4 regions of the Lysinibacillus sp. FSL W7-1291 genome follow, and region 2 is predicted to be linked to each of the others. Evidence: riboswitches for the same ligand, from Rfam matches in the RefSeq annotation. Region 2 holds a riboswitch; each other region holds the start of a gene.

Region 1 (5,815 bases), 2.1 Mb from region 2:
CAAAAGGCACAATGATTTCCTTTTTAACCGTCGCAGGACGTTTGCTTAAAACAAGGATCCGATCCGCTAAAAAGAGTGCTTCCTCAATACTATGCGTGACAAATAGTATTGATTTACGATAGGCTTCCCAGATGGATAATAGCCACGCTTGCATTTCCAGTCTGGTGAATTCATCCAGCGCAGAAAATGGTTCATCTAAGCATAAAATCGGCTTATCACTGACCATCGCACGTATAAAAGATACACGCTGTTGCATGCCGCCTGACAATTCGTTTGGATAAGCATGGATAAATGAACCAAGCCCCACCTTTTCAAGCCACTCTATAGCACGTTCAGCATTTGGTTGATGCTGTAATTCCTCTACGAGTGTGACATTCTCTAAAATCGTGCGCCAAGGTAGTAGACAAGGCTGCTGAGGCATATAACCAATCGTTCCTCTTTTTCGCTGAATGTCCTCTTCATTTAATAAAATGGACCCTTGATCAATCGTAGAAACGCCACCAATTAATTGAAAAAGGGTACTCTTACCACTGCCAGAGGGACCAACAATGGCCACAAACTCTCCAGCTTTAACGTCAAAGGATACATCTTCAAGCACTTGCAGGGTATCAAAGGATTTAGCGATGTTTTGAATGCTGAGCATGATAGCCTCTCCCCTTCACCATGAATTTTTCAAGTAAGCGAATACTGCTAAACAACAGTAAGCTTAATAAAACAATCGCAAAAATGGCTACGAATACACGATCAGTGCGGAACGAGGACTGTGCTAAGGTCATATAAACGCCTATTCCTTTTTTTGCACCAAGCCACTCCGCAATAACAGCGCCCATCACACTATACGTCGCAGCAATTTTTACACCTGAAAAAATCGTTGGGTATGCATGAGGCCATTCGAGCTTCCAAAAAGTTTGCGCCTTTGTAGCACCAACCATGGCAAAATAATGCTTTAACTCAGGTGCTGTTTGCCGAAATCCGTCCATTGCCGCAATAACAATGGGGAAAAAGCACACGAGGCAAATAATGATGAGCTTTGGTAATAAACCAAAGCCAAACCAAATAATGAGCAATGGCGCTAAGACAAGAATAGGGATATTTTGCGACATAATTAAAATCGGATAAAACAACTCCCGAATAAATGTAAATCGATGCAAGACAATCGCCACCATTAATCCACAGGCAATGCCAATGGCAAGTCCTAATAAGGCTAATTGCATCGTAGCCCAAGCATGTGGTAAAAAGGTTTGATAGGCTTTAAAAGCTTCCAACAAAATACTACTTGGTGCAGGTAATAACCAATGAGGAACTTCAGCCACATGCACAATGAGCTCCCACACGAATAAGAGGAAGGCGATAAAAATAATCGTCCTTCCCTTTTGCAAAGCTTGTTTCATTACTGGTATTTCTCCGTTAATGTATCCATAGTTATACCAGTTGGCTGATATAATATTTTCACTTGTGTAATGACATTGATAGCACCAAGCTCAATCATCTTGTCATTCATTTTTTCAATGATTTGCAGCAACATTGACAGCTCACCTTCCATCGTCGTTTCCAACGGATGTACCTCATATTTCACACCAGCAGCATCTATCACAGCAATCGCCGCATCGACATACGGTATAACATCCTCAAATTTCTCTGTTTTTGGAATGATTTGAACACTGATTAATGAATTCGCCATCTTATTTGGCCTCCTTTTTAGGTAAGAAATCATTTGTAAAGGCTTGTTTCGCATTAAATTCGCCCTCTAACACGTTGTTGCTAGACATCCATTTTGCATAGTTTTCCCATACAGAAAGCTTTTGCTCTCCCCATTGCTTGGCATCATCCTGATATTTATCGGCTAGCCATTCCTGACTTTTATGCACTAACGCTTGATCTAAATCGGGAGCCGCTTCTATTAAAATATCAGCCGCCTCACTTGGATGTGCTATGGCGTATTCATAGCCCTTCGATGCAGCCGCCACAAACGCTTGAACTAGGTCAGGATTGTCCTGGATCATTTTTTCATTTGTAGCTAGAACAGGTGTATAATAGTCCAGCTGATCACTATAATCTGTTAAGTACAGCATATTAATCTTTTCACCCCGTAGCTCAGCTTCAATACCTGTCCACGCGTAATAAATCCAAGCAAAATCAATATCCTTTTGCATCATCGTGAAAAAATCTAAATCTCCTGCATTGACGATATCTAGTTTATGAATGTCTGCCTTTTCTGTTTGCATCAATGATTGTAGGACAGCTTGCTCTAGTGGAGCCCCCCAACCGCCATAGGTTTTACCTTCGAAATCCTTTGGTGATGTAATACCTTTTGATGCAATAGAAGCAAAGCCAGATGTATTATGTTGAATAATAGCAGCAATGGAGACAAGAGGCACATCTTGCACACGAGCCTGTGTAATCCCTTCCTGATAGCTCACACCAAACTCTGCCTTTCCAGAAGCAACAAGCTGATCGGCTCCTGCCTCCCCAGGCATAATAATGTCAACATCTAAGCCCTGCTCCTCAAAATAACCGAGTTTTTTTGCGACATACAGCCCTGTATGATTCGTATTTGGTGTCCAATCTAAGACCACTGATACTTTTTTCAGCTGATCAGTAGCCTGCTTGTCCTCCTTGTCACTACAGCCCACTAACGTTAAAAGTGCAGCCACTAGAATAAATAACCATTTTTTCATGCGAAGTCCTCCCAGTTGATAATGTGAAAGTGTTCATGGTTGAATGTTGTCACCAGAAAGAAAGCGTATGCGTTTGGCAAGATATTGCTTGAAAACATAAAAAAACGCCTAGGATTCCTCCCAGACGTATTGCAATCAATCTTCAAAACTTTGCTTTTTTGAATAGATGTTCCCTACGCTGGTACGAGCCAAATCAGGTTCAAAGGGTCAGCGTCTATCGGACACAATCTCAGCTAGCAACTACTAGCCCCCCTACATTCTTGTGCTATGAACTTTTCGTTGATTATTATACCCATAGTTACGCTAAAATGACAAGATGCTATTTTTGACTAACGACTGCTCTCGTAAAAAAACCCAGCACTCCTAAGAGACTGGGCTTATCATTAGCTTAGTTTCTGTTCTTTTTTAGCCGTTAAAACATGGGAAATAGCCCCATCTGTTGCAATATCCACTTTAAACGAACCGTTGGAATGGCGATCAGCACGCGTCAATGTTTGGACATCAATGAGCTCTTGTACACCTTTTTCCGTTTCAATCACTATTTGCTCCTCATTCGTTGCTTGAATAACTGCCACAATACGGTGAGGATTTGCTTTTAATTCTGTTAATACTTTTAGACCACGTTTTGCACGACTTGCCACTTCAACTTCTGCAACATTCATTTTCTTCACGGCTCCACGCTGTGTGACGATTACCACATATTGTGTAGCATCAGGCTGTAGCACATTGACACCGACTAAGGCTTCTCCATCCTTTAGCGTGATGCCTTTGACACCGCCTGTTTTCACCCCTGTAACTGGTAATTCTTCCAGTGGGAAACGAATCGCATAGGCTGTATCCGTTGTTAACATCAGTTCCACATCATCTGTCACAAACGATGCAAAGATCATCGCATCGCCCGCTTTAACATTCATTGTTTTTATTGGCTTCGAATAACGCGTCACCGCATAATCTGCCAGTGGGGAGCGTTTAATTTGACCATCTTTTGTAGCTGTTAAAATATACGTATTTGGCTGTTCGAATGTTTCAAAGCCATACACTGCAATAATAGACTCATCTTCCCCTGTTGGCACAATACTTGAAATATGCTGTCCAAGATCCTTCCAGCGAATATCAGGTAGCTCATGAACAGGCTGGTAAATATAATTGCCTCGATTTGTGAACAGTAACAGATGATGCTGTGTATTTAAGGTTGCTTCATACAATAAGTAATCCGAATCCTTCATCGCAAAATCCTGACCATTGGAAGCGGCATGTGAACGTGTGGATGTACGTTTAATATAGCCATCCTTTGTCACCGTCACCACAACCTCTTCACTTGGCACAAGGACATCTAGCGTAATTTTAATTTCTTCTATTTCCTGCTCAATTTTCGAGCGACGTGGCTCTGTGAAGCGTTTCTTAATCTCTAGTAACTCTTGTTTAATGACACGTACAAGCTTGGCTTCACTTTGTAAAATTCCTTCTAGCTTCGCAATCAACTTATTTAACTCGTCTTGTTCTTGACGAAGCTCTGTAATGTCTGTATTCGTTAAACGATATAATTGTAAGCTAACGATCGCCTCGGCTTGTACCTCTGTAAAATCAAACTTCGCTTGTAAATTAAGCTTCGCATCCTTCTTATCGTTAGAAGAACGGATTGTCGCAATCACTTCATCTAAAATGGAGAGTGCTTTAATTAACCCTTCTACAATATGAGAACGATCCTTTGCCTTTTGTAAATCATAAATCGAACGGTTCGTCACCACTTCTTTTTGATGCGCAATATAGGCATCTAGCAATAATGGCAATGTCATCATCGTTGGACGACGATTATGAATAGCAATCATATTAAAATTATAAGCTACCTGTAAATCTGTTGTTTTAAATAGGTATTGTAAGATTCCTTTTCCCGGAACATCTTTTTTCAGCTCAATTACAACACGTAAGCCTGTACGGTCTGATTCATCTCGGATTTCCGCAATACCCTCTAAACGTTTATCTACACGTTGCTCATCAATTTTTTTCACAAGATTCGCTTTATTCACATCATATGGTAATTCCGTGATGACAATTTGCTCTTTGCCACCCTTGATCGGTTCTACTACGGCTTGCGCACGGACAATGATTTTACCTCGACCTGTTTCATAAGCCTTTTTGATGCCATCTACCCCTTGGATAATCCCACCTGTCGGGAAATCCGGCCCTTTAATCACAGTCATCAACTCATCTACTGTCACGTTCGGCTTGTCTAAGCGCATTAACACAGCATCTAGCACTTCATCTAGCGCATGCGGGGGAATATCTGTTGCATAGCCAGCCGAAATCCCTGTAGAGCCATTGACTAGTAAGTTTGGAAAACGTGCAGGTAAAACAGTCGGCTCCATATCTTGATCATCAAAGTTTGGTACAAACTCGACCGTTTTCTTGCCAATATCTCGTAGCATTTCACCAGCAATAGCAGACAGTCTCGCCTCTGTATAACGCATCGCAGCTGGAGGATCACCATCAACCGAACCATTGTTACCATGCATCTCAATAAGCATATGACGTGCCTTCCAGTCCTGACTCATACGTACCATTGCTTCATAAACAGAGCTATCACCGTGCGGATGGTAATTACCGATTACGTTCCCGACAGTTTTTGCGGATTTTCGAAACGGTTTATCCTGTGTATTGCCTTCTGTAAACATTGCATATAAAATACGACGCTGTACTGGTTTAAGACCGTCACGTGCATCAGGCAACGCGCGGTCTTGAATAATATATTTACTATAGCGACCAAAACGATCACCCATCACTTCTTCTAGCGGTAAATCTTGAAACTTTTCTGTACTACTCATGCTTGGTCCTCCTCTTGTTGGATGAATTCATTTTCTAAAATATTTGAATCATCCTCCATACCGAAGTCAACATTGGCTTCGATCCATTTACGACGCGGTTCTACTTTATCACCCATTAACGTCGTGACACGTCTCTCTGCACGTGCACCATCCTCGATTGTGACACGAATTAATGTCCGTGTCTCAGGGTTCATTGTCGTATCCCATAGCTGGTCAGCATTCATCTCACCAAGACCTTTATAGCGCTGCAATATGTAACCCTTTCCAACTTTCTGGATGGCCTTTTGTAAATCGTTTTCTGTCCAAGCATATTCA
Region 2 (5,815 bases):
ATGAGCTATCTCATAAAACAAGTGCAACGACAGAAAAGGGATTGCATGAGGTTAATAGTTTACGTGAACATAATATAGAAACAAATGAGATGAATGGGCGTATTCAACAGCAAATGGAATCATTAGCTTCTAACATTGCCAATATTAATCAAATCATCGCTTCTATTCAAAGCATTACAGAGCAAACGAATCTGTTAGCTTTAAATGCAAGTATTGAGGCAGCTCGTGCTGGCGAACATGGAAAAGGGTTTGCGGTAGTAGCAGAGGAAGTAAGAAAGCTAGCAGAGCAATCTAAAAATGAAACAGAAATTATTAAGAGTACGGTAGAAAGTATTCTCGAAAATTCCCAACAGACAGTAGCTGTTATTGCTTCGAATGCAGATTTAATGCATTCTCAAAATGAGTCCGTACAAAGCACACAAATGGCCTTTAAAGATAGCAGTGACTTGTCACGTTCAATTGCAGCTTCCATTAGTGAACTAATGAGTAAGTTATCTAGTATGTTAGAGCATAAAAATCAAGCAATTATGGCTATTCAAAGTATATCTGCTATTTCAGAGGAAACAGCTGCCTCTGCTGAACAAGTAAGTGCTTCTGCAATGGATCAACAAGGAGAGTTACTAAAAGTAGCAGAGTCTATTCAAAATATGAATGATATATCAAATGAACTGCAAGAAGTCGTAAATCGATTTAAGCTAGCGTAAAGAAAAAGGCTGCCTAAAATATATAGGCAGTCTTTCTTAATGGTGAAGGGAAGAGACATTGACCTGTTAGCCATTCAGCACTACTATAATGAAGGGAAGGGGGTCATCAATATGATGTATCTCGGAATGATTTTCTTTCAAATTGTTGCACCTATTTTAGTGTTGCTTGTACTTGGCGCTATACTACAAAAGAAATTTCGTTTTAACTTAAAAGCATTGTCTCAGCTTATTACATATTGCTTTATGCCAGCCGCTGTTTTTGTGAATTTATATGAAACACGTGTAGAGCTGTCTGTTCTGGGAGAAGTCGGGTTATTTATTGTGCTTTTTATTGGGAGTCAAATGATACTCAGTCATTTTTTAGCGAAAGGGCTTGGTTTGGCCAAAACGGAGGCAGCCGTCTTTAAAAATAGTGTTGTGCTCATTAACTCTGGAAATTATGGTATTCCAGTGGCCCAAATGATTTTTGTAACACAACCTATTGGTGTAGCCATTCAGGTCATGCTCGTTATATTTCAAAATATGACAACTTATACATATGGTTTGTACAATTTAATTTCCTCTACGAAATCGGGTATGACAATCATCAAAGATTTCTTTAAAATGCCCATTATTCATGCGCTAATTATTGGTGTCGCTATGAACTATTTTAATATTGGTATACCGCAGTTTATCAAAATACCTGTAGAGCATGTCGCAGATGGATTTATTGCTGTAGCCTTAATTACATTAGGCGCACAATTATCACAGCTTGAAATCAAATCTATGTTTAATAAAACTGTTTTTGTTAGCTGTTTTACAAGATTAGTTATCGGACCAGCTGTAGCATTGGTCATTATTTATGTATTGGGGTTAGATGGAGTTGTCGCACAATCTCTGTTTATAGCCAGTGCCTTCCCAACATCTCGCAATAGCTCTAGTCTAGCATTAGAATACGATGTGGAATCAGCTACAGCTGCGCAAACTGTTTTATTTTCAACCATTGTGAGCTGTCTAACAGTAACGATCGTGATTTATCTTGCGGAAGTATTATTTACTTAGTTGGATGAAAATTTTAAAATATTGAATGGAAAACTTCCATCTCTTAGAAATATCTGCTACACTAGCATCAAACTAAATAGTATTAACTAGGGGAGTCTGATGAGTCAGGCTGAGAGGGAAACGCTTAGAAGTTTCTTGACCCTTTGGACCTGATCTGGCTCATACCAGCGTGGGAAAGTTAAGAAGCTATTGCATCGTATGTCGTGTGCAATTACTAGACCTTTACATTCATGGCCGGATCCAAAAAAATATTTTGGATTCGGCCTTTCTTTATTTGTTGGAGTGAGCTAGATTTTCGGTCCTTGTATCAAATTACATTTAAGGGAGAGAAGTAGCTCATGTCAGTAGTTAGTGAAAAGAACATTACGATTATGTCTAGCTTTGAAGGAAGCAAAAAAGTGTATGTGGAAGGATCACGTCCAGATATTTTAGTACCTATGCGTGAAATCGCATTAAGCCCAACGACTGGTAGCTTTGGGGATGAAAAAAATGCCCCTATTCGAGTATATGATACGAGTGGTCCATACACAGATCCGAATTATCACATTGATATTACAAAGGGTCTGCCTACTTTGCGACGTGCATGGATAGAAGAAAGAGGAGATGTTGAGGAATATGAGGGGCGTACGATTAAACCTGAGGATAACGGTTTTCGTCGTGTTGATGATCCGCGCATTAAAGAAAATGTTTTCCCTGAATTGGAGCGGAAGCCTTTACGTGCAAAAAGGGGTAAAAATGTAACACAGCTTCACTATGCACGAAATGGAATGATAACGCCGGAAATGGAGTTTGTGGCGATACGTGAAAACATGGATCCTGAATTTGTTCGTTCAGAAATTGCAGCAGGTCGGGCTATTATGCCTTCTAATATTAATCACCCTGAGGCAGAGCCGATGATTATTGGTCGTAACTTCCATGTGAAAATCAATGCAAACATTGGAAATTCCGCGGTGTCGTCGTCAATAGCAGAAGAAGTTGAGAAAATGACATGGGCTACACGCTGGGGTGCCGATAATATTATGGATCTCTCGACTGGTAAACATATTCATACAACGAGAGAATGGATTATTCGAAATGCTGCAGTGCCAGTGGGAACGGTGCCCATTTATCAGGCTTTAGAAAAAGTAAATGGCATAGCCGAGGATTTAACGTGGGAAGTTTATCGTGATACGCTCATTGAGCAAGCAGAGCAGGGGGTTGATTATTTCACGATACATGCGGGTGTTCTTTTACGCTATGTACCTCTTACAGCAAATCGTGTAACAGGCATTGTGTCACGTGGTGGTTCAATTATGGCACAGTGGTGTTTATTTCATCATCAAGAGAATTTCCTTTATACACATTTTGAGGAAATCTGTGAAATTATGAAGACATATGATGTTGCTTTTTCTTTAGGAGATGGCTTACGCCCAGGTTCCATTGCAGATGCCAATGATGAGGCCCAATTTGCAGAGCTTGAAACGCTGGGTGAATTAACACAAATCGCTTGGAAGCATGATGTTCAGGTGATGGTAGAGGGGCCAGGTCATGTACCGATGCATTTGATAAAGGAGAATATGGACAAGCAATTAGAAGTTTGTAAGGAAGCGCCTTTCTATACATTGGGCCCATTAACAACAGATATTGCGCCAGGATATGACCATATTACCTCAGCTATTGGTGCAGCGATGATTGGCTGGTTTGGTACAGCGATGCTCTGCTATGTGACACCGAAGGAGCATCTTGGCTTACCTAATCGTGAGGATGTTCGAGTAGGAGTTATTACTTATAAGATTGCTGCCCATGCAGCTGATTTAGCGAAAGGACACCCAGGTGCACAACAACGGGATGATGCATTGTCAAAAGCACGCTTTGAATTCCGCTGGCGTGATCAATTCAATCTATCATTAGATCCAGAACGTGCGGTTGAATATCATGACGAAACGCTTCCAGCAGAGGGGGCGAAAACAGCGCACTTTTGCTCAATGTGTGGCCCTAAATTCTGTAGTATGAGAATCTCACAGGATATTCGTAATTATGCTAAAGAAAAAGATTTAAATACGACTGAAGCTATTCATCAAGGTATGCAGGAAAAGGCAGAGGAGTTTAAAAAAGCGGGGAGTCAGATTTATCAATAATGAAGGAAGGCTTATATCAAAGTATAGACATAAGCCTTTCATGTTGTTGAAAAAAGATGATGTCAACGGCAGAAAAAGCAAATTTGCAAGGTGAGAGGTTGATTTCCGTTCCGCCAGCGCCCTTTCCAGGGGGCGTCCGATGAGCCACTTCACTCACTTACGCTCGCTCCACTCCAATCAACCATTCTGCAAAGTGTCTTTACTTTTTTTCATAGTAGTATAGCGATCAAATAGCCCATTATCTGTATTCTTAGAGGGGATAGGCTCTTATTTTCAATATGGAGAAGTGATGAATGACAATCATCCTCCATAAAATAAGTAGCAAAAACCTTCACTTTATTTGAAAACCTTTGCTAAAAAGGTACCATTTTTGTGGGTTGGAGTGGAAGACTACTTGACTCCTGTGGGATAGCGAGACAGGCGAGCCCCTGCACGGAGCGGTAGCGGAGGAAGCGGCTCGGCGCTCGCCCACAGGAAAGCAAGTAGCCTGCAACGGAAATCCATTTCTCCCTTTCAATTGACTGTTTTGTTTTTCAACACTAAGGAAGGCTTATGTCAAAGTATAGACATAAGCCTTTTCTAATCATAAAAAAGCTCCATGTGAATGACAGATTCACATGGAGTAAAAGTTGAATTTGGATATCAATAATAAGTGGACTATTAAACGTTAGTTGGTTGTTTTACATATGGGTTTGTAAGGTCCATACCTTCTAACGAAAGACCCATCGCTTTTGCGACACCCTCACCATATGCTGGGTCAGCTAAATAGCAGTGAAGGATGTGACGGCGTTTGATGAATTCTTCAACAGAAGCCATATCATTCGCTGTATTTTCAAATAGACGTTGTTGCTCTTCTGTAGTCATTAAACGGAACAGTTTACCTGGTTGCTCAAAGTAATTGTTATCATCTTCACGGAAGTCGTGAATACCTGCATGACCATCAATGCGTAATTCAGGCTCTTTATGGTCTAGATTATGCTCCCATTCACCATAGCTATTTGGTTCATAGCCTAATGTAGAACCGAGGTTGCCGTCAAAGCGCATTGCACCATCACGATGGAAAGTACGGAATGGACATTTCGGTGCGTTAACTGGCAGCATATAGTGGTTTACACCTAGGCGATAGCGTTGTGCATCTGCGTATGCAAAGATACGACCTTGTAACATTTTATCTGGTGAGAAGCTAATACCAGGAATAATGTTAGATGGTGCGAATGCAGCTTGTTCAACTTCTGCAAAGTAGTTGTCCGGATTTTTATTTAACTCGAACTCACCGACAGGAATTAATGGGAAGTCTTTTTTATACCATACTTTTGTTAAGTCAAATGGGTTGTATGGAAGCTCACGAGCTTGCTCCTCTGTCATAACCTGAATATACATTTTCCATTTAGGGAAATCGCCTTTTTCAATAGCTTCATATAGATCACGTTGTGAAGATTCACGATCTTGACCGATAACTTCAGTAGCTTCAGCACCTGTTAAGTTTTTAATACCTTGCTCTGTACGGAAATGGAATTTAACCCATACACGCTCATTTTCAGCATTGATAAAGCTATACGTATGAGAACCAAATCCATGCATATTGCGGTAACCAGCTGGAATACCACGGTCAGACATTACAATTGTCACTTGGTGAAGTGCTTCAGGTAATAGAGTCCAGAAATCCCAGTTGGAGTTAGCGTTTTTCATATTTGTACGTGGATCACGTTTAACGACATGGTTTAAATCTGTAAAGTGTAATGGGTCGCGGAAGAAGAATACAGGTGTATTGTTCCCTACTAGATCCCAGTTTCCTTCTTCTGTATAGAATTTAAGGGCAAAGCCACGAATATCGCGCTCAGCATCTGCAGCACCACGCTCACCAGCAACTGTTGAGAAACGTGCGAACATTTCTGTTTTCTTGCCAATCTCTGAGAAAATTTTCGCTTTTGTATATTGAGTAATATCATGCGT
Region 3 (5,815 bases), 1.5 Mb from region 2:
ACCATATACAAGCGAAAATTCATTAGAAAAAGTAAAGGTACTTGCCAATGAACTAACGAAATTTGGTGCTAGTATTCGTTTACATGTCATTCCATTTACTGAAATACAAGTTCTTATTAAAGAGAAAGTGCCTTCTAATGTATCGATGACAACAACACGCCGTATGATGTTGAAAGTAGCTGATCAGGTGCGTGAGGAAATTGGGGCACTTGCCATTGTAACAGGTGAAAGTCTTGGGCAGGTAGCGAGTCAAACGCTTGAAAGTTTAACAGCGATTAATGCTGTAACGAATACACCTATTTTGCGTCCGTTAATTTCATCAGATAAACTCGAAATCATTGATATTGCAGAAAAAATCGGCACATACGAAACATCTATTCAGCCATTTGAAGATTGCTGTACGATTTTTACACCTACAAGTCCAAAAACAAAGCCGAAGCTTGAAAAGGTCGAGCATTATGAAAGCTTCTCTGATTTTGATGAGCTAATCGAGCGAGCAGTAAAAAATCGAGAGGTCTATATTTTCCCTAAGAAAGAAGAGCAACAACAAGATAAGTTTGCAGAACTATTATAAGGATTCAAAGCCGTCTCAAAGTCCATTTTGAGACGGCTTTTTTATATTACTGGCTAGATGCCATTAGAGGTACAATTTACCTTTAAAATTTTCGTATTAAAAATCGAATATCGCACATTCTATATTCACAAGGAGGTGAGACACATGACTTCAAACAACAACCGCAGTTCAAACAAGCTTGCAGTACCTGGTGTACAACAAGCACTAGATCAAATGAAATACGAAATTGCACAAGAATTTGGTGTTCAATTAGGAGCTGAAGCTTCAGCTCGTGCTAACGGTTCCGTTGGTGGTGAAATCACTAAACGTCTTGTACAAATGGCAGAATCTCAATTAAAAGGTATGCCAAACAACCAATAAATGCTGACTAAGCATTTATAAACTTAAAACCAGTGACCGTAAAAGGCACTGGTTTTAGTTTGTTTATAGATCATTTTTTTATGCGAGATAATGACGTAAATGTAGATACAGTGTGTGCAATGTCTTGACTTTCACAGATAGCAGAAATAACGGCAACACCATCAGCACCTGCTTGAAAAACAGAATGTGCATTTGTACAAGTAATCCCACCAATCGCTACAATCGGTAATTCAGGATAAAGATGATAAGCTTGCTGTAAAAAATTTGTACCGCATGGTGGTTGTGCATCACTTTTAGATGTTGTTGCAAAGATTGGACCAATTCCTACATAATCAGCATGATGGTCTATAGCTGTTTGTAATTCTTCCTGTGAATGTACAGAAACACCAAGTATCATGTTCCCGATTTTTTTACGTGCTATTTCAACATCTAAATCATCTTGTCCAATATGAACGCCATCGGCACCAATTCGCAAAGCGAGCTCTATATCATCGTTAACGATAAACGGTACATTATACTGCTGACAAAGTTTTTGACATTGGCGTGCAAATTGTTCATAGGCTAATCCAGTTAAGGCAAGAGACCCTTTCTCGCGAAATTGAAACATCGTAATGCCAGCTTGCAATGCCTTTTCGAGGAGATGGATGGGATTTTGTTGAAAAACATTGCCTGTCCCCATAATAAAATAAAGCTGTAAATCCTCACGTTTCATGAATAATTACCTCACAGGCTTCCTTATGCTGTTGATAAGCGAAATGATTTGTAGGTCCGTGCCCGTTGCCGATGGCTAAATCATGCATAATCGCTAATTGAATAAATTTTTTAGCTTCGATAATAGCCTCTTCCATCGCTAAACCTCGTCCAAGAAAAGCAGTGAGTGCTGCTGAAAATGTACAGCCAGTACCATGTGTATTTTTGGTTTGGATTCGTGGAGACTGCATCGAAAAAGATTGTCCATTTTTGAAAAATACATAATCAATGGCATAAAGTGGTTCTGCTAAATGCCCACCCTTTACAATGACGCATTGTACACCTAGCTGTAAAAAGCTTTGAGCCACTTGTTTCATATCCTCAAAATGGCGAATGGTTCTCCCCGTGAGAGCCTCTGCTTCGGGTATATTTGGCGTAACAATCGTAGCTAGTGGTAGTAAAGATGAGCGTAACGCCTCAATAGCTTCTTGCTGTAATAAGCTTTCTCCACCTTTTGCAATCATCACGGGATCCACAATTAGTGGTATGTTTAATTCACCGATCATGCGTGCGATGGCTTGGATAATACCAGAGGAATAAAGCATGCCTGTTTTCATTGCAGCAATCGGAAAATCTTCGACTAACGCTTGAAATTGTTTTTCCACAAACGAAATGTCAATGGGGAAAACACCTGTCACGCCTGTTGTATTTTGTGCAGTTAAAGCTGTAATAACGGAAGTGCCGAACACCTCTAATTCCTGAAATGTTTTTAAATCAGCCTGTATACCAGCACCGCCACCACTATCTGATCCAGCAATCGTCGTTACAATATGCATGATGCTTCACCATCCTTTGATAAACGATGTATAGCATTAAGCAAAGCTATTTGAAAATCACCGATATCTGCAGTGAATGCAGAAGCTAGTACTGCTGCCTTTTTATAGTAAGTGAGTGTTTCTGCTAATTGGTTGTATGGCTTGTTACCTGCGACATAGGCAGCACCACAAAGCGCACTAAGTAAACAGCCAGTACCAGTGACCTCTGTCATTTGTGGGTGGCCACCAGCTATCCACTGGCTATGCTCACCATTTGTTATAAGATCACGTTCACCTGTTACAATAACGATACAATTATATCGTTGTGCCACTAGTAATGCTTCCGTCTCCAGTGACATGGAGCCATGACCACTATCTACACCTTTCTGTTGCCAATCTACATTGGCTATAGCCGCAAGCTCACCGATATTACAGCGAATTACGGCAAATTGTATGTTTTCAAGTAAGTATTGAACGGTTTCCTTGCGATAAGTTGTAGCCCCTGCCCCAACTGGATCTAATATAACTGGAATGCCAAGTGCATTAGCTTTTTTTCCTGCTAACAGCATGGCGTTTTTGGTGCGAGTATTGAGTGTCCCGATATTAATTAATAATGCTTGTGCCATTGCTACCATTTCCTCAACCTCTTGGCTATCGTCAGCCATAACGGGCGAAGCACCTAATGCTAATAAACCATTTGCTTGGAAATTTGCCACCACATAGTTTGTGATGCAATGAATAAGTGGTTGCTGTTGACGAATTGTTTGAAATATCATTTTAATTTTAGTCCTCCTTTGTGGATGGACGTAAGCATGCAAAAAGGCTCTTTTTATGTGAAAATACACGAAAAAGAGCCTTTCATCTGAAAAAATCGATGTCTGTTGCTCCCTACGTCAGTATTAACTAACAGGTTCAAAGGGTCAGGTTTTACCTTCTCAACTCTTTCGAGTCCCCCTGCAATTTTGCTTTTAGTTGACCAAAATGTACCATACTTTTCATTTGTGTTCAATAGCTAGTTTTCCTATCGACAAAACGTGACTGATGCCATATAGCTAGGTATGATAGTTGTCATGACTTTACCTAAATTAAGCGCAAACCATTGAAAATACTGAAAAAGGAGTTTTATAATGTGTCATAGCAAAAGGGGGCATCTGCCATGAAAAGACAAGATTTAGTTGCACCAGAATGGTATAACATAACAGAGGAAATTGAAAAATATGCTCAGGATGCAACGAAAAATGCTTTAATTATTTATGAAGAAAATCAAGCTGTACAATTTATTACATATGCACATTTGATGGAAAAAGCGAATCAAGCAGCACATGTTTTCACCTTACAAGGTTTAACGAAGGGTGATGTGATTTTAGTGATGGTACCACGCTCAGTGGAAGCATATATTGTTTATATTGCAGCATTAAAAGCAGGTTTAACCATCATTCCAAGCTCAGAAATGTTAAGAACAAAAGATATTGAGTATCGCATTCATCACGCCAATGCTAAAGGGGTTGTTGCCTATGAGCCCTATATTGAACAATTTGATGAAGTTGGAAATTTACAGGGCATACAGCAATTTGTCATAGGGAAAGCACATGAGCCTTGGCAGCCTTTACTAGAAAAAATGCACCATCAACCTACAACTTACATAAATCCGACCCCGACAAAAAGTACTGATAATGCATTTTTAGCCTATACAAGCGGCACAACAGGTAACCCAAAGGCAGCGGTACATACACACAGCTGGGGCTATGCTCATTTACGAACAACAGCACCACATTGGTTAGGTGTACAAGAAAATGATATTGTTTGGGCAACAGCAGCACCTGGATGGCAAAAATGGATATGGAGTCCCTTTCTCGCTACATTAGGCAGTGGTGCTACTGCATTTGTTTACAAAGGTAAATTTGATGCTGCTTCCTATTTGGCAATGCTTGAAAAATTCAAAATCAATGTATTATGCTGTACACCAACTGAATATCGTTTTATGGCATCACTTGAAAATTTACACGCATATGATTTACATGCAATTCGCCAAGCTGTATCAGCAGGTGAACCGTTAAATAGTGAGGTTATCAACGTATTTTCAGAAACATTCCATTTACAAGTGCGAGATGGCTATGGTCAAACGGAAAATACATTACTTGTTGGTACAATGGTAGGGATGGAGGCGCGAGTTGGCTCAATGGGAAAACCTACTCCTGGCAACACCGTTAATATTATTAACGATTTCGGCAATCCTGTTGCAGTGGGAGAGGTGGGTGATATTGCTGTTCATCGTGAAACACCAGCTCTCTTTAAAAAATATTTAAATGATCCTGAACGTACAAATTTACAATTCCGTGGTGATTGGTATATAACAGGAGATCGTGCCTACAAAGATGAAGATGGCTACTTTTGGTTTGAGGGTCGAGGAGATGATGTCATTATCTCCTCGGGTTATACAATTGGTCCCTTTGAAGTAGAGGATGCTTTGATGAAGCATCCAACTGTGAAAGAAGCTGCTGTCATTGCCAGTCCAGATAAAGTTCGAGGAAATATTGTAAAGGCATTTATTGTTCTTCGTAATGGTGAAATTGGTGATGAAACACTTATTCAAACACTTCAAAGTCATGTGAAATCATTGACTGCCCCATATAAATATCCACGTGCTATTGAATTTGTCGAAGAGCTACCCAAAACATCCTCTGGAAAAATTCGACGAGTTGAATTACGACAGCAAGAAACAAAGCAATGCCATTCATCATCATTTCCTAGGAAATAATGTCGAAAATCAAAGTTCATGCAAAGGTATGGACTTTGATTTTTTTTATTTTTTTAGGTAAGGTAATATGAGGAAATAAATAGCAACAAGCTTTTTGCATATTATTGCAAAAAAATGAAACAAATAAGCAAGTCATTCGTATTACGTGTTGAGGAGGCGGAAAGACATGAATGTAAAAAGGTGGGTTGCTTTAGTAGTCGCAGGTGTTCTTTTACTATTTTCATTAGGAATTAACACCATTTTTGCCCTATTTAAAGCAGATTTCCTAGGTAATTTTGATAGTTTGATGGCTGGGAATAATTTAGATGTATATGAAAATGTCATTGAAGGGGACAATTTTGATAAGCGAATTGCTTATTTAAAGGTAGATGGAGCGATTCAAGATATCGGCTCAAGTACATTATGGCAACCAGTTGCCTATGATCATACATTTTTCTTAGAGCAATTGGATAATATTTTGTATGATGATTCGATACAGGGCGTTGTTTTAAGCGTCAATTCACCAGGTGGTGGTGTGAAAGAATCAGCAGAAATCTATAAAAAGCTGCTAAAAATTAAAGAAGAACGACAAATTCCAATTTATGTATCGATGGATTCGATGGCAGCATCAGGTGGTTA
Region 4 (5,815 bases), 600 kb from region 2:
ACAGAAATCAAAGCAACAGATCAAACGAATATTGAACAAAGTCTACAGCTTGCAACAGGCATTGTTGATCCTAAAAAAGCGACTCGCCTTGTATTATTAACAGATGGTAATGAGACAAAAGGAGATGCTTTAGAATTTGTCTCCAGATTGAAAGGTGCCAATATTAGTGTGGACGTTGTACCTTTTAGTCTACCAGTTGTCCATGATGTGTCGCTCAAAAGCTTTGTCTCTCCTCAGGTTGCTTATGTAGGAGAGCAGCAACAATTAGTAACAGAAATTCATGCAACAGCAGCAGGGCAAGGGGAGCTGTTATTATATGAAAATGATGAACTAATTCATCGCGAGGCAGTTGAGCTGACGGAAGGTACAAATGTGTTTACCTATAAACACGCAGCAACAGCTGAAGGACTTGTAAAATACGAAGCAGTTATTCAAGTTGGGCAGGATGCTATTTTTGAAAACAATAAATTAACAAGTGTCACAATGGTACAAAGTGAACCCCATTTACTCATCGTCAATGGCTATGAAACAGCTTCACCTATCGCGGCAGCACTTGGTAGTCAATCCATTGCCTATGATGTTGTCGATCCTAAAAGCCTACCAAATGAACTGTCCAGCTATTTACAATATAATGCGATCATTTTTGACAATGTGCCTGGTCATTTAGTTGGTGAGGCGAAAATGAGTGTGATTGAGCAAGCAGTCAAAAACTTTGGGGTTGGTTTCACGATGGTTGGTGGAGAAAATAGTTTTGGTTTAGGAGGCTATTTTAAAACGCCAATTGAAACGTTATTGCCTGTGGAGATGGAAATTAAGGGCAAGGAGCAATTACCTTCATTAGGGCTAGTCATAGTGCTGGATCGTTCTGGCAGTATGCATGGCTCAAAGCTGGAGCTAGCTAAGGAAGCAGCGGCACGTTCTGTTGAAATGCTACGAGATGAGGATACATTAGGCTTTATCGCCTTCGATGATCGTCCTTGGGAAATCATAGAAACCGCACCTCTTAAAAGTAAAGAAGAGGCAGTGGATACCATTCTATCAGTAACACCAGGAGGCGGGACAGAAATCTATAGTTCATTAGCTAAAGCCTATGAAAATCTCGCCGATTTAAAGCTTCAACGTAAACATATTATTCTTTTAACCGATGGGCAATCACAGTCTGGGAATTATGAGGATTTAATTGCTGAGGGAAAAGAAAATGGTATCACTTTATCAACAGTAGCGATTGGACAAGATGCTGATGCTAACTTACTCGAAGCACTTAGTGATATGGGTAGTGGACGGTTCTATGATGTCATTGATGAACAAACCATTCCTTCTATTTTATCTCGTGAAACAGCTATGATTTCTCGTACCTATATTGAGGATAATCCGTTTTATCCAGCAATTTATAATGCCGCAGGATGGAATTCGCTATTTGCCAATGGCGTCCCTCAAATGAATGCTTATATTGGAACGACAGCTAAGCAAGGGACAACCGTAATTGCAGAAAGTGAGAAGGAAGATCCTGTGTTAGCACAATGGCAATATGGACTCGGTAAAACATTTGCTTTTACATCCGATTCAACGGGTAAATGGACAGGAGATTGGGCAAGATGGCAGGACTGGGGAACATTTTGGCAGACGCTTATTTCACAAATGTTGCCAAGCTATAATGATGTTGCCTATGATGTGAGATTAGAAGCTGATGGCTCCTTTATGATTACAGACCCTACAAATGAAGCCGCATTTTTAGACATTGTAGCGGTTAATGAAGCAGGGGAGGAGTTAGAAACTCAGTTAGAAACCATTTCAGCCTCCCAAATTCGAGCTGTTGTACAGGCCGAACCTGGATTGATTTTCTTCCGTATAGCGGATGAGCAGCAGGCCATTTATCAGGCAGGCCTAAGTGTTCCTTATAGTGCTGAGTATGAACTGCTCCCTGTTAATGAAAAACTGGTTGAAGAGTTAACAAATCAAACAGGGGGAGCCGTTTTAAAAGAACCACAAGATGTGTTCCGTGACTTTACAACCAAAGGAGCGGATCGACAAAACATTGCTACATGGCTTCTTTTAGCAAGTATGCTTCTATTCTTTATGGATATTACCATAAGACGTTTTGGTTGGAGTTTCCTAACAAAAACGAATAAAAAAGAGCAGCCAATTGAGGAGAAACCTGTACAAGCAGAAGACACGAACGTAGCCCAGCTATTAAAGGGTATGAAAAAACGATCATAATAAAGTGAAGGCAGTGCAAAATCATTCCATTTTGCACTGCTTTTTTAAATGCTTTGAGGTTTTAAAAAATGGTGGTTTCCGCTAGGAAAGGGGTGCAAAGGTGATTGACACAGTGCAGCCTTCGAAAAGTGCTTCTCGGGGGAGAGAGACGCTCATAAAGAAACGAACCCCGCTCAAAGACTAGAAAAGAAATCTTCTCGCACATCTTAAAGGATTTCCAAAATCAAAAAGCACTCAGCACCACTCAATAAAGCGAAGAATTAAAGCTCTTTACTAGTACCGATTTTCGCAAAGTGCTAGCTACCATAACACCTAAGATGGCCCCGATGGTACTTGATGTTAAAAAGGCTGGCATGAAGAATAATGCGGCTACGGATGTCTCCATAAGCAATTTTGCATAGGGTACGGCAATAAGTGAAGCTAAAATACCAGTGCCAAAAACTTCGCCGAATCCTGCTAGCCATGATTTTCTACTGTATTTGTAGGCAAGGGCCGCACACAATGCTCCAATGACGCTACCAGGAATCGCTAAAAGAGAGCCTGTACCAGTAAAGATACGAATGATGGCTGTCACAAAGGCAACTAGAACTGTTGGCACGGGTCCTAGTATAATAGCTCCTATTACGTTAACAGCATGCTGAACGGGGTAGGCGCGTGCGATGCCTGTTGGTATGGATACAAAGGTAGATCCTGCTACAGCAATCGCTACTAATAAAGCCATGATTGTCATTTTACGAATTGACATAAGGTTCACTCCTCTTGAATAAAATCATGAGGGAAATTAAAAGGCCGCTTCCTTTAAACAATAGGAAGCGGCCTTGCATAGACAATGATAGTAGCAAGTAGCGCCACTTCCCTCCGCTAGTATGAACTAGATCAGGTTCAAAGGGTCCGTACATCATCATATACGTCTCAGCCTTTTAAAGGCTCCCCTAGTGGTAAATATCATTCAATTTTATTAACCAACATTACTGTAACATAATGTTAAAAATAGTCAATGATTTTTCTGACTATTTCGTATCAGGATGCATTAGATGAGGTGCTTTTTTCAATGTCCAGATGAGTGCAAGGAAGAAGCAGGCTAATAATATGATAGATCCGAAAATATATGGACTGTTCATATTCCAGTCAAATAGTAAACCTGCTAAGGCTGGTCCAATCATATTGCCAAGGCTCATGTAAGCATTATTCAAGCCCGCAGCAAACCCTTGTTCTTTCTCTGCAAGCTTTGAAATTAGTGTATTTACAGCAGGACGAATTAGTGTTGTTGCTGTAGAGAAAATAGTTGCTACAACTAATATAAGAGCGAAGCCAGATACAAACAATATTAAGAAAATAGCAACAGATGCAATAAATAAATTGACTAACACAACTTTCATTTCACCAAAGCGATTAAAAAGTGGTGTAATCACAAACATTTGTACAACTACCCCAAAAGCACCACCGACAACTAAAATAATCGCAATATCTACGGGTGTGTAATTAAACTTTTCTGTCACAAATAATGACAAGGTTGTTTGGAAGTTGGCAATTCCGAACGAGAACACGAGCATGATAATGAGCATAACGAAATAAGGCATATGTATGGAACGAGCCATTTGCTTCGCCAGATTTTCTTGCTTTTGCTTGTCATGTGAAGTGTTTGGTTTAGTAGATGGTAATAAAAAGTAAGATAAAACAGATGCAAGTATGGCAGCAACTCCTGCCGTGAAAAATGGAAAATGTAAACTAACCTTTGCTAAGAAACCACCTATTCCTGGCCCTATCATAAAGCCCAGTGACATAGCAGCACCTAACATACTCATACCTTTTCCACGTTCCTCGTAGGTAGTAACGTCAGCTACAAATGCCATAATAGGAGGTGCAACAAATGCGGAACCTAGACCGCCTAAAAAGCGTGCTAAAAATAGCATCCAGACGTCTGTGGCTAGGCCAAAACCGATTTGTGCAAGACCTGTCACAATAAGACCGAAAATAATTAAATTTTTCCGACCATACTGATCCGAAAGATTCCCAGCAATTGGAGAAAATACGAATTGAGCTAAGGCGAACGTTGCAATTAGCATACCTAGAACTTGTCCTGCTGCACCAAAAATTTTTAAATACTCTGGCATGACAGGAATAATAATTCCAATACTCCCCATTGCGATAAACATATTAAACATTAAAATATATAAAGCCGCCTTATTGGACTTCTGCTGGGTCATCGAATGAACCCCCTTTTTATAATCAAATATACTAAAGTCTATCATAAGATATCCTATCATCATATCGGTTGAAAGTCTGAAATGAAACATACCTGCTAGTGCAGCAATACCAATCCACGATGTAGAAAAGAATAAACAGACAATAGGTGAGGTGCTGCCAGAAGCAGGAAGATAATAGAAAAAGGTCTATCGACAAAATAAAAATTCATCGATAGACCTTTATATGCTTTAACGAATACTCATTTTAAATTCTAAAAACAATTCATTATATTTCCCTAAATAGTCTGGTCCTAAATTTTTGTAAACTTCTAATGTATCGCGTTGTTCTTCAGAAGGATAGTAGCGTTCATCAGAAACAACTTCTTCATCCATTAAGTCCATAGCAGCTATATTAGGCGTAGAGTAGCCTACATAATCGGCATTTTGTGCACCCGATTCAGCACTTAGCATGAAATTGATAAAGGCATGGGCACCGTCGATATTTTTCGATGTTTTAGGGATGACCATATTATCGAACCATAAATTCGAGCCTTCCTCAGGTACAGCAAAGTCTAGCTCCTCATTTTCATACATCATATCTGCTGCTTGCCCAGACCAAGTAAGGGCTACAGTGGCCTCATTGTTGATCATTAATGGTGTAATTTCATCTCCAATGATGGCTTTTACATTTGGTGCAAGTGTGATTAATTTATCAGTAGCCTTACGTAGTTCCTGATTATCTAGTGAATTCAAGGAATATCCGAGACTGTTTAAGCCCATTCCAATGACTTCACGAGCACCATCCACTAAAAAGACTTTTCGTTTTAAGGATGGATCCCATAAATCATCCCAAGAAGAGAAATCTAAATCTCCCACAAGGCTTGGATTGTAGACAATGCCTACTGTTCCCCAGAAATAAGGGACCGAATATTTATTGTCATCATCGAATGGTAAATCTAAAAAGTAAGGATCGATATTTTTAAAATTAGGGATTTTTGTTTTATCTAAAGGAATCAATAAATTTTCTTCCTTCATTTTTTCTATCATATATTCAGATGGAACGGCAATATCATATGCTGTTCCACCTTGTTGAATTTTGGTCATCATCGCTTCATTGGAATCAAATGTCTCGTAGATGACATGAATGCCTGTTTCTTTTTCAAATTGTTTCAACAAGTCAGGATCAATATATTCTCCCCAGTTAAAGATTGTTAACGTGTCTTTTCCACTTTTACCGCCGCCTACACTTAAGGCGTCAGCCGCATAGAATAAAAGGGCTGAAACAACAAGGATGGCGATGGTAGCTTGAATTAATGACTTCATCGTTGTCCCTCCATTCTTTTACTCGTACGACTTGTAATGAAATAATAACCAACAACGACTAACACCGTAACAAAGAATACCAAACCAGA

The links. A riboswitch is a leader RNA that binds a small molecule or an ion and turns the genes downstream of it on or off. The one in region 2 is predicted to bind thiamine pyrophosphate.
Region 1: another riboswitch for thiamine pyrophosphate. It lies ahead of NST76_RS11535 (ABC transporter substrate-binding protein); the one in region 2 lies ahead of thiC (phosphomethylpyrimidine synthase ThiC).
Region 3: another riboswitch for thiamine pyrophosphate. It lies ahead of thiM (hydroxyethylthiazole kinase); the one in region 2 lies ahead of thiC (phosphomethylpyrimidine synthase ThiC).
Region 4: another riboswitch for thiamine pyrophosphate. It lies ahead of thiW (energy coupling factor transporter S component ThiW); the one in region 2 lies ahead of thiC (phosphomethylpyrimidine synthase ThiC).

What each region holds. Positions count from the first base shown of each region.
Region 1 covers NZ_CP151994.1:2,364,876-2,370,690, forward strand. The annotation lists gene NST76_RS11520 (ABC transporter ATP-binding protein) at 1-643, opposite strand, end outside; gene NST76_RS11525 (ABC transporter permease) at 618-1,391, opposite strand; gene NST76_RS11530 (thiamine-binding protein) at 1,391-1,681, opposite strand; gene NST76_RS11535 (ABC transporter substrate-binding protein) at 1,683-2,678, opposite strand; TPP riboswitch at 2,832-2,942, opposite strand; gene parC (DNA topoisomerase IV subunit A) at 3,062-5,500, opposite strand; gene parE (DNA topoisomerase IV subunit B) at 5,497-5,815, opposite strand, start outside.
Region 2 covers NZ_CP151994.1:246,273-252,087, forward strand. The annotation lists gene NST76_RS01135 (methyl-accepting chemotaxis protein) at 1-704, shown strand, start outside; gene NST76_RS01140 (AEC family transporter) at 816-1,745, shown strand; TPP riboswitch at 1,824-1,938, shown strand; gene thiC (phosphomethylpyrimidine synthase ThiC) at 2,084-3,862, shown strand; gene NST76_RS01150 (catalase) at 4,523-5,815, opposite strand, start outside.
Region 3 covers NZ_CP151994.1:3,354,104-3,359,918, reverse strand. The annotation lists gene thiI (tRNA uracil 4-sulfurtransferase ThiI) at 1-574, shown strand, start outside; gene NST76_RS16205 (alpha/beta-type small acid-soluble spore protein) at 719-934, shown strand; gene thiE (thiamine phosphate synthase) at 1,005-1,646, opposite strand; gene thiD (bifunctional hydroxymethylpyrimidine kinase/phosphomethylpyrimidine kinase) at 1,636-2,460, opposite strand; gene thiM (hydroxyethylthiazole kinase) at 2,448-3,215, opposite strand; TPP riboswitch at 3,308-3,405, opposite strand; gene NST76_RS16185 (acyl--CoA ligase) at 3,596-5,197, shown strand; gene sppA (signal peptide peptidase SppA) at 5,364-5,815, shown strand, end outside.
Region 4 covers NZ_CP151994.1:850,426-856,240, forward strand. The annotation lists gene NST76_RS03895 (VWA domain-containing protein) at 1-2,217, shown strand, start outside; gene thiW (energy coupling factor transporter S component ThiW) at 2,462-2,962, opposite strand; TPP riboswitch at 3,054-3,161, opposite strand; gene NST76_RS03905 (tetracycline resistance MFS efflux pump) at 3,228-4,424, opposite strand; gene NST76_RS03910 (ABC transporter substrate-binding protein) at 4,653-5,726, opposite strand; gene NST76_RS03915 (ABC transporter permease) at 5,723-5,815, opposite strand, start outside.